Regions from separate parts of the Rhizobium sp. 01L410 genome, predicted to be linked through region 1. Evidence: predicted binding sites of a transcription regulator. Region 1 holds the regulator's gene; each other region holds the start of a gene.

What was found. The regulator PhoB, encoded in region 1, activates phosphate uptake and scavenging genes when phosphate is short. The targets are predictions, from matches to a motif close to TGTCATNNANCTGTCAT.
Region 2: a site for PhoB is predicted at 2,058-2,074, ahead of phnF (phosphonate metabolism transcriptional regulator PhnF). Genes of this name have one in related genera too.
Region 3: a site for PhoB is predicted at 1,846-1,862, ahead of pstS (phosphate ABC transporter substrate-binding protein PstS). Genes of this name have one in related genera too.

What each region holds. Positions count from the first base shown of each region.
Region 1 covers NZ_JBFTST010000003.1:72,528-75,797, forward strand. Annotated here, with positions in the region: gene AC1DV9_RS07560 (aspartate aminotransferase family protein) at 1-373, opposite strand, end outside; gene AC1DV9_RS07565 (GcrA family cell cycle regulator) at 798-1,334, shown strand; gene phoB (phosphate regulon transcriptional regulator PhoB) at 1,401-2,084, opposite strand; gene phoU (phosphate signaling complex protein PhoU) at 2,117-2,830, opposite strand; gene pstB (phosphate ABC transporter ATP-binding protein PstB) at 2,877-3,270, opposite strand, start outside.
Region 2 covers NZ_JBFTST010000003.1:387,032-390,301, reverse strand. Annotated here, with positions in the region: gene AC1DV9_RS09205 (carbon-phosphorus lyase complex subunit) at 1-911, opposite strand, end outside; gene phnH (phosphonate C-P lyase system protein PhnH) at 915-1,523, opposite strand; gene phnG (phosphonate C-P lyase system protein PhnG) at 1,523-1,987, opposite strand; gene phnF (phosphonate metabolism transcriptional regulator PhnF) at 2,088-2,825, shown strand; gene AC1DV9_RS09185 (2,3-bisphosphoglycerate-dependent phosphoglycerate mutase) at 2,872-3,270, opposite strand, start outside.
Region 3 covers NZ_JBFTST010000015.1:104,784-108,053, reverse strand. Annotated here, with positions in the region: gene AC1DV9_RS26055 (cupin domain-containing protein) at 1-268, shown strand, start outside; gene AC1DV9_RS26050 (MarR family winged helix-turn-helix transcriptional regulator) at 279-740, opposite strand; gene AC1DV9_RS26045 (SDR family NAD(P)-dependent oxidoreductase) at 890-1,687, shown strand; gene pstS (phosphate ABC transporter substrate-binding protein PstS) at 1,976-2,998, shown strand; gene pstC (phosphate ABC transporter permease subunit PstC) at 3,082-3,270, shown strand, end outside.

The DNA.
Region 1 (3,270 bases):
TGATATGGAAACGCTCGGGATGGCCCTTCGAATACTGGTAGCGGCGTGCGGTCTTGATCGCGCATTCCAGGGCTTCCGCGCCGGAATTGGTGAAGAACACCTTGTCGGCGAAAGTCGCCTCCGTCAGCCGCCTGGCGAGCTTTTCCTGCCCGGGGATTTCATAGATGTTGGACAGGTGCCAGACCTTGTCGGCCTGTGCCTTCAGGGTATCCACGACATGCGGATTGCTGTGGCCGACCGAGGTCACCGCGACGCCGGCACCGAAATCCAGATATCGTTCGCCGCTTTCGGTAATCAGCCACACGCCCTCACCTCGCTCGAACCGCAATGGGGCACGAGAATAGGTATCATATAGCGGCGCGGCTTCAGCCATGGCGCGGTCTCCTGTCAACTTACGGGCAACCGGACTCCGGCTAAAAACCAGGTCCGAAAAATTAAAAATGCCGCCTTTCGGCGGCGACTTGCACTATTTACTTTTCGCACTGCAATGTCAACAAAACTGCGGCTTTCGTGGCTTCTGAGAGACGCTCAAGCAATGTCGCGTTTTATCAACAGCTAATGTTGCAGAAATGACTCTCAGGGGAAGCAAGTTGGGGAAAACCCCGAATTCGATTCATCCGGATTCCTGCGACTCTTGTCACGGAGTCAGCCTCACACTAGGTTAAAACTCAATTACTAGACTGCATGCGGCGGAACTAGTCACCAAAATTAGTCAAGCGTTTCTTGTGTCGGATTCGTCCGGGGCAAACAGTGAGGGATTCTGCCTTCGCAACGCTTAAACGGCGGAGACACAGGGCATGAACTGGACAGACGAGCGGGTCGAGAAACTCAAGAAACTGTGGTCCGAAGGGCTGAGCGCGAGCCAGATCGCTGCCCAGCTTGGCGGCGTCAGCCGTAACGCCGTTATCGGCAAGGTTCACCGTCTGGCGCTGCCGGGCCGTGCGAAGGCCGGCGGCAACGCCACGGCTGCCCGCGCTCCCAAGCGTACGGCGGCAGCACCCCGCGCCCCAACCTACGCATCGCGTCTGGCGACGACCCGTACGGTCACCCGCCAGCAGGGCGCGACGATGCTGAAGGAAGAGATCGAAATCGACGTGATGGAGGAGATGGAATACCGTCCCGCCAAGAACGTGATCGTCCCGATTTCCCGCCGTCTCGGCCTGACGGAGCTCACCGAGCGCACCTGCAAGTGGCCGGTCGGCGATCCCTTGAAGGACGATTTCCACTTCTGCGGCTGCGAAAGCCCGGATTCTTCGCCTTACTGCACCTACCACCAGCGTCTGGCCTACCAACCGGTCAACGAGCGCCGCAGGGCAGCAGCCCGGGCAAACTGAGCCGGGTAAGCACAAACGAAAAACGGGCCTTACGGCCCGTTTTTTTGTGTCTCAATTCCGAAAGCTTCAAGCTTCCATCGAATATCCAGCGCCGCGAACGGTGCGGATGACATCCTGCATATTGGAGAAGTTCAGCGCCTTGCGCAGACGGCCGACATGGACATCGACGGTGCGCTCGTCGACATAGATGTCGTGACCCCAGACGCCATCCAGAAGCTGCGAGCGCGAGAAGACGCGGCCGGGAGAGGCCATCAGGAATTCCAGCAGGCGAAACTCGGTCGGTCCGAGACGGACTTCGCGGGTCTTGCGATGAACGCGGTGCGTCTCGCGGTCGAGTTCGATATCGCCGCATTTCAGCACGGTCGAGAGAACTTCGGGCTTAGCGCGGCGCAGCATCGCCTTGACGCGAGCGACGAGCTCGGGCGTCGAGAACGGCTTGACGACATAGTCGTCGGCGCCGGTCGACAGGCCGCGAACGCGTTCGCTTTCCTCGCCGCGCGCCGTCAGCATGATGATCGGCAGACGCTCGGTCTCCGGGCGCATGCGCAGCCGGCGGCAAAGCTCGATGCCTGATACGCCAGGCAGCATCCAATCAAGGATAAGAAGGTCCGGCGTCCGCTCCTGAAGGCGGATTTCCGCCTCATCGCCGCGCAGGATGGTGTCGACCTCGAAACCTTCGGCTTCGAGATTGTAACGAAGAAGCACGCTCAGTGCTTCTTCGTCTTCAACGACTGCAACTCTCGGGATCATTCTGTTCTGTCTCCTGAGGCCCGGTCCGGATATTATTCCGTGACCGCGCCGACGGTGTTGGCGGTGTCGTCCTTCGGACGCTCGCCCTCCGGCTGGGCGCCGGTCGCCATGTAGTAGATGGTTTCTGCGATGTTGGTGGCGTGGTCGCCGATGCGTTCGATGTTCTTGGCACAGAACAGCAGATGCGTGCAGCTGGTGATGTTGCGCGGATCTTCCATCATATAGGTCAGGAGCTCGCGGAACAGCGAGGTGTACATCGCGTCGATTTCCTCGTCGCGCTCGCGGATCGACTTCGCCTTGTCGGCGGCGCGCGTCGTGTAAACGTCGAGCACTTCCTTTAGCTGGACGAGCGCCAGTTCGGAGAGATGCTCCAGGCCGCGGCCGAGCTTGCGCGGAACGCCGGTGCTCTGCACGGCGATGACGCGCTTGGCGGTGTTCTTGCCGAGATCGCCGACGCGTTCGAGGTCGGCGGCGATGCGGATCGACCCCATGATCTCGCGCAGGTCCGACGCCATCGGCTGGCGGCGGGCGATGGTGACGATCGCCTTGTCGTTGATCTCGCGCTCGGCGTGATCGAGGATCACGTCGTCGGAGATGACCTTCTGCGCCAGTGCGCCGTCGCCATTGACCAGCGCGCGCACAGCGTCGGAGACCATCTGTTCCGCCAGACCGCCCATCTCGGAGATGCGGCGGGTCAGGAACTTCAGATCTTCGTCATATGCAGAAAAGATATGTGTCGATGCCATGGGAAATGTCCTTGAGTGTCTCTATCGGAAGTCGTGACGCCAAAGATCAGCCGAAGCGGCCCATGATGTAGTCCTGGGTGCGCGGATCGTCCGGATTGGTGAACATCTTGTCGGTGTCGTTCTCCTCGACGAGGTTGCCGAGGTGGAACATGGCGGTGCGCTGCGAGACGCGGGCCGCCTGCTGCATGGAGTGCGTCACGATGACGATCGTGTAGCTTTCGCGCAGCTCGTGGATCAGCTCCTCGACCTTTGCGGTTGCGATCGGATCGAGCGCCGAGCAGGGTTCGTCCATGAGGATGACCTCAGGCGAGACCGCGACGGCGCGGGCGATGCAGAGACGCTGCTGCTGGCCGCCAGACAGGCCGGTGCCGGATTCATGCACACGGTCCTTGACCTCGTTCCAGAGGCCGGCGCGCTGCAGGCTGGTTTCGACGATCTGG
Region 2 (3,270 bases), 310 kb from region 1:
TCTTCGCCGAGTTCGCCGGCGCGAAGCGCGCGATCGACCAGCGACATCGACATCGCCTTGCGCTCGCTCTGGCCGAAGACCAGACCGTAGCCGCGGGTAAACTGCGGCGGCGCCTTGGCCGAGCCCTTGAACTGATTGACCATCTGGCACTCGGTTACCTGGATGGTACCGAGCGAGACGGCGAAGCCGAGTTCCGGAACATCGAATTCGACTTCGACCTCGCCGATGCGGATTTCACCAGTGAAGGGGTGGTTGCGACCGTAACCGCGCTGTGTCGAGTAGCCGAGCGCCAAGAGGAAGCCTTCATCGCCCCGGGCCAGTGCCTGCAGCCGCAAATCCCGGCTCATTGGGAATTCCATCGGCTCGCGCGTCAGGTCGCCGATCTCGTGATCCTCGGGCATGTCCCCATCACCCTCGATCAGACCTTCCTGGCCGAGGATCTCGGAAACGCGGATGACACGGCCGGTTTCGGCCTGACGCTGAGCCGGCTCTTCGACGGCTTCGTCGGCCAGGAGCGACGGGTCGAGCAGGCGGTGCGTGTAGTCGAAGGTCGGGCCGAGCAGCTGGCCGCCCGGCAGGTCCTTGTAGGTTGCCGAGATACGGCGCTCGATGGTCATGCCGCTGGTGTCGAGCGGCTGTGAATAGCCGAAGCGTGGCAGCGTCGTACGGTAGGCGCGCAGCAGGAAGATCGCCTCGATCATGTCACCGCGCGACTGGCGTACGGCGAGCGCCGCCAGCGTCCGGTCGTAGAGCGAGGCTTCGGCCATGACGCGATCGACCGCGAGAGCCAGCTGGGCAACGATCTGCTCGATGCCGATGGCCGGAAGCGAGCGGTCGCCGCGGCGCCGGTCGGCGAGCAGGCGGTGAGCATTGGCGATGGCGGCCTCGCCACCTTTGACTGCAACATACATGGCTCACATCTCCGTTGCGGTGATTTTGGTGGTGCGCGGCAGGCAGAGGAAACTGCTGCCCGCCGTCAGAACGATGTCGATGCCACGCGGGAAGAGGGTGCGGTTCTCGTTCCAGAGGCGGATGAACGTCTCCGGCAATCCCGACGGCGCGATTTCCGTCACGGTCTTGATCCCCGGCCCCATCAGCGCCAGCGTCTTGCCGCCTTCGAGCGAAGCGATCTCGATAACAACCGTTGTCGAGCGGTCGGGATACTCCTGCGTGCCCGGCGCAAAGAGTCCAAAAGACGAAACTGCCATGCCGCTGTCGACGAAGGCGAAGCGCGCTTCGGCCTTCTCGGTCGTGACGGTCGCGCCGGTATGAAAGCTCAGCCAGCCCGGCACGGCGGATTTGTTGAGCGCAGGCGAAAGCCAGACGGGCGTGTCGTGATCGCAGAGCGTCAGTGCGATTGCACCGGCCGCTACGCCAAGGGGAGCCGGCGGCGCCGCATCGGGCGCCAGCGTCTGGACTGAGCCCGGGCGGGCCATCGCATCCATCATCGCCTTGAAGACGCTCTGGGCTTGGAAAACTGGTTCGGCAAAGCCGCCGGTCAAAGTATCGGTCTTGAGTTCCATCAGTCTTCTCCCCGCACCATGGTGAAGAAATCGACGCGGGTCGCGGCCGTCTCGTCGGCCTTCTGCTGCGCTGCGGCGGCAATGTGGCGGGCGATCGGCTGAAGCAGCTTTTCATCGACGAAAGCCCTGCTTGCCTCTTCCTGCCAGAGAGCATCGAAAATCGCCGCAAGCCGTGCCTTCTTCCGATCGGTGCCGAGCGACTGGCCGTGGCCGACGGTCCCGCTTGCCAGCCGGATCGTTGCACGGGTGACCGTCACTTCGCCGAGATTGAAGGGCGAGCCGCCGCCGCCAATACGGCCACGAACCATCACCAGCCCGGTTTCGGGGCCGCGCACAGCCTGCACTTCCGGTTTGTCCGCAAGCGCCTCCCAGGCGTCATTCAATTCGGCAAGGTCGGAGCGGGCGAGGAGATCGACCACTCTTTTCCTGCTGTCGGCTGCCTCGATTTTCTCTGCTGCTCTCATCGCCACATCCTTCGAAATGTCTATTGATATAGACAACCATACAAGATATGGTTACGCTTAAATCGGGGACGTGACAAGCGTGTGACACGGCAGGGGTGAAATGGCTGGGCTGAAGCAGGTGCAAAGGCAGACGGGGGTGGCGCTATGGCGCCAGATAGCGGATCGAATCCGCGAGGCAATCACCCGCGGTGCTTATGATGAAACGGGCATGGTGCCGCCGGAAACGATGCTCGCCGAGCAGTTCGGCGTCAACCGGCATACGGTTCGAAGTGCCCTTGCCGCGCTGGCGCAGGAAGGCATCGTCCGCGCCGTGCAGGGCCGCGGCACGCTGATCGAGCGTCGGGAACGGCTGAACTTCCCGATCAGCAAGCGCACCCGTTTCACGACGGGTATCAGCGGCCAGGCAAGAGAAACGCGCGGTTTCCTGCTGGCGGCTGCCGAAGAATCTGCTGATGCGGAGGTCGCCCGCTGGCTGAAGATGCGCGTAGGCGACGCGGTCATCAGGCTGGAGACAACAAGGGAGGCGGACAAGCGCCCGGTGTCGCGGGCGACGAGCTGGTTTCCGGCCGCGCGCTTCGGCGATATCGCAGAAACCTATCGCAAGACGGAATCGATCACCAAGGCCTTCGCGCTGCTTGGCTTGCAGGACTATGTGCGCGCAACGACGGAGATCACCGCCGCGCATGCCGACGCCGGGGATATCGCCGATCTTGAGCTCACACCGGGCGCGATCCTGCTAATCACCAAGGCGATGAATACCGATCTCGACGGCGTTCCCGTGCAATATTCCATCACCCGCTTTGCTGCCGACCGGGTGCAGTTCACCATCGAAAACTAAAAAAGCCGGGCGCTTGGCCCGGCTTCAAATTGATTGCGAATCCGGCTCAGTGTGCGGCGGACATGTCGCCCAGCACTTCCTTGGAAGCGACCGTGGAATCAGCCTTCAGCTTGTAGACCATCGGAACGCCGGTCGCGAGATTGAGGTCCAGAACCTGCTCCCGGGTCAGGTGGTCGAGCACCATGACCAGCGAACGCAGCGAGTTGCCGTGAGCCGCAACGAGAACCTTCTCGCCACGCAGAACGCGCGGCAGGATTTCCGTCAGGTAATAAGGCCAGACGCGGGCGCCAGTGTCGCGCAGGCTTTCGCCGCCGGGAGGGGGGACGTCGTAGGAGCGGCGCCAGATATGAACCTGCTCCTCGCCCCACTTGGCGCGGGCATCGTCCTTGTTGAGGCCGGAAAGATCGCCGTAGTCACGCTCGTTGAGAGCCTGATCCTTGATCGT
Region 3 (3,270 bases), on a different contig from region 1:
CGGCAATCCGCAATTCCGCACCTGGAACCTGGAAGAAGCCGAAGGCGGCCTCTACGCCGGCATTTGGGAAGCGACACCCGGCAAATGGCGGATCTCCTACGATGAGTGGGAATATTTCAACGTGCTGTCGGGGTATTCGATCGTCACCGAAGACGGCGGTGAACCGGTACATCTCAAGGCCGGCGACCGCATGATCCTCAGACCCGGCTTCAACGGAACCTGGGAAGTCGTTGAAACGACTCGCAAGGATTATGTGATCAGGGTCTGAGTGCCGAACCTCAGCGCCTGAAACTCTCCGCGAAAGCGGGGGAGGAAATGCGGTTCAGGGTTTTGCGCAATTCTTCCGACGCTTCAGCGCCGAAGGCGTTTTCGAAGCGGTCGCGTGCTTCGGCCCAGAGACGGTTGGCTTCTTCCCATTTTGCCAGTCCGGCCCCGGTCAGCGTCGCCCGTTTGACGCGCTTGTCTTTTTCGTCGGGCACCAGCTCCACCAGCCCGTCCCGGATCAGCGGTTTCAGCGTGTGTCCGAGGGCGGAGAGGTCCATTACCAGCCCGTCGGCCAGGAATTTCAGCGACGGCTTGCCGTTCATATGGATCTGCGTCAGCAGCCCGAACTGCGTGCCTCTCAGCCCGCTTGGCGCAAAGACCTCCTCATAGAGCTGCCCGAGCTGGCGTGTCGCGCGGCGAAGCGCGCTGTTGCTGCAAACGGTCCAGCTTTCGAAGCCCGGTATTTTTTCGTCCATCGTCGTTCTCCTGATCCGGTGTCACCGGATTGCTGCCGGCCGTCAATCGTCTTCGATAATTTCTTCGGTGCACCCTTGCGCAAGATGCCGTTGATCTCAATATAGTGGCATATACCACTAATTACCAACGCATCGAAAAGGATTCCACGATGTCCACTTCCTCCCTCGGTACAGCTCTCGTTACCGGCGCCTCCTCGGGTATCGGCGCCACTTACGCCGATCGTCTCGCAAAGCGCGGATACGATCTGCTGCTGGTCGCCCGTGATGCAGCCCGTCTGAATGCCCTGGCTGAAAAGCTCACCGCCGCTCACGGCATCAAGGCCGAGGTCCTGCAGGCCGATCTGACGAACAGGGAAGACGTGCGAAAGGTCGAGAAGCGCCTGCGCGAGGACGAGGCGATTACGCTGCTCGTCAACAATGCCGGTATCGGCCCTAAAGGCGCATTGCTCGAAGATGATATCGACTATCTCGAAACAATGATCGAGATCAACGTCGTGGCCGTCAATCGGCTGGGTATTGCGGCTGCGCAGACCTTCGCCAAGCGCGGCAAGGGCGCCATCATCAACATTGCCTCGGTGGTCGCATTCCTCGCCGAACGCTTCCACGGCACGTACAATGCCAGCAAGGCCTTTGTGCTCAACCTGACCCAGTCGATCCATGCCGAGGCCAGCCCGAAGGGCGTCAAGGTTCAGGCTGTTCTTCCGGGCCTGACCCGCACCGAGATCTTCGAACGCGCTGGCGGCTCGGTTGATCAGCTGCCGCCGTCGATGGTGATGGACGTCACCGATCTCGTCGATGCTGCTCTTGCCGGCTTCGATCAGGGTGAACTCGTGACCATCCCGTCGCTGCCAGATCCGGCTGATTTCGAAGCGTTGAACGCCGCCCGCTATGCGCTCGGACCTAACCTCTCACACAACAAGCCGGCCAGCCGCTACGGCATCGCATAAGGCTGCGGTTTTTGCCGGGCTGCGTCAAACCAACGCAGTCCGACATTAACATTTTGTAATGTTTACAGAGCCTTACAGGTTAAATCCTTGATTTAGTGAACGAACAGTCCTGCACGCTATGTGGGGCATCCGCGGCCGACTTCGAACTGTCGCAGAACTGTCATCAAACTGTAATGTGCAGCGCCTAGCCCGCCTTTGCGACGGGAATTTCAGCGCCCTTTGCCAGTGGATACCCCCTCCATGGCGCCGGTCTCGTCGATTGTTCGTTCCATTCAGGGAAGAGACCATATGCTCACCAAGACACTTCTTTCGGCCTGCCTCGGCGCCGGCCTGGTTGCTGCGCTCGCAGTTTCCGCTTCCGCTGCCGATATTACCGGCGCCGGTTCGACCTTCGTCTATCCGGTTCTGTCCAAGTGGTCCGCGGACTACAACAAGCAGACCGGTGACAAGCTGAACTACCAGTCGATCGGCTCGGGCGGCGGTATCGCCCAGATCAAGGCTGCGACCGTCGATTTCGGCGCCTCCGACGCCCCGATGAAGCCCGAGGACCTGACGGCTGGCGGCTTCGGCCAGTTCCCGATCGTCGTCGGCGGCATCGTTCCCGTTATCAACGTCAAGGGCATTAAGTCGGGCGAGCTGAAGCTCTCCGGCAAGGTTCTGGCCGACATCTACCTCGGCAACGTCACCAAGTGGAATGACAAGGCGATCGCCGACCTGAACCCGGGCCTCAAGCTGCCCGATAGCCAGATCGCCGTCGTTCACCGCTCGGACGGTTCGGGCACCTCGTTCAACTGGACGAACTTCTTCTCCAAGGTCAACCCGGACTGGAAGTCCAAGGTCGGTGAAGGCACCGCCGTCAACTGGCCGGTCGGCATCGGCGGCAAGGGCAACGAAGGCGTCGCTGCCTACGTCACCCGCGTGAAGGATTCGATCGGTTACGTCGAATACGCCTACGCCCTCCAGAACAAGCTGCCCGTCGTTCTCGTTCAGAACGCCTCCGGTCAGTATCCGAAGCCGAATGCAGATAGCTTCTCGGCTGCTGCTGCCAGCGCCGAATGGGGCAAGGCCCAGGACTTCTACTTGATCATGACCAACGCGCCTGGCGAAAAGGCCTGGCCGATCACCGCCACCACCTGGGCGATCATGTACAAGGAGCCGAAGGATGCCGAGCGCTCCAAGGCTGCTTTCGCCTTCTTCAAGTGGGCACTCGAGAACGGTCAGAAGGAAGCCTCTTCCCTCGATTACGTTCCGCTTCCGGCCACGCTGGTGAAGCAGATCGAAGACTACTGGACGGCCTCCTTCAAGGGCTAAGTCCTGGAAATGCCGGGGCAGGGAGCATTCGCTTTCTGCCCCGTTTGCTTTGACGCCCCCTCAAAAGCAAGTCGAGTATCGATATGAGTGAAGCACTGGCATCGCTGCCGGCTGTCGTGCCGGATGTGAAGCGCCGCGACGGCGCCAACGGCGACCGCATTTTCCATTGGATCGTGATGGGCTGCGGCCTGTTCGTTCTCGCCGCGCTCCTGGCGGCTGCAATCTCCATGGCATGGGGCGGCCTTCTCGCCTTCCGCACCTTCGGCTTCGGC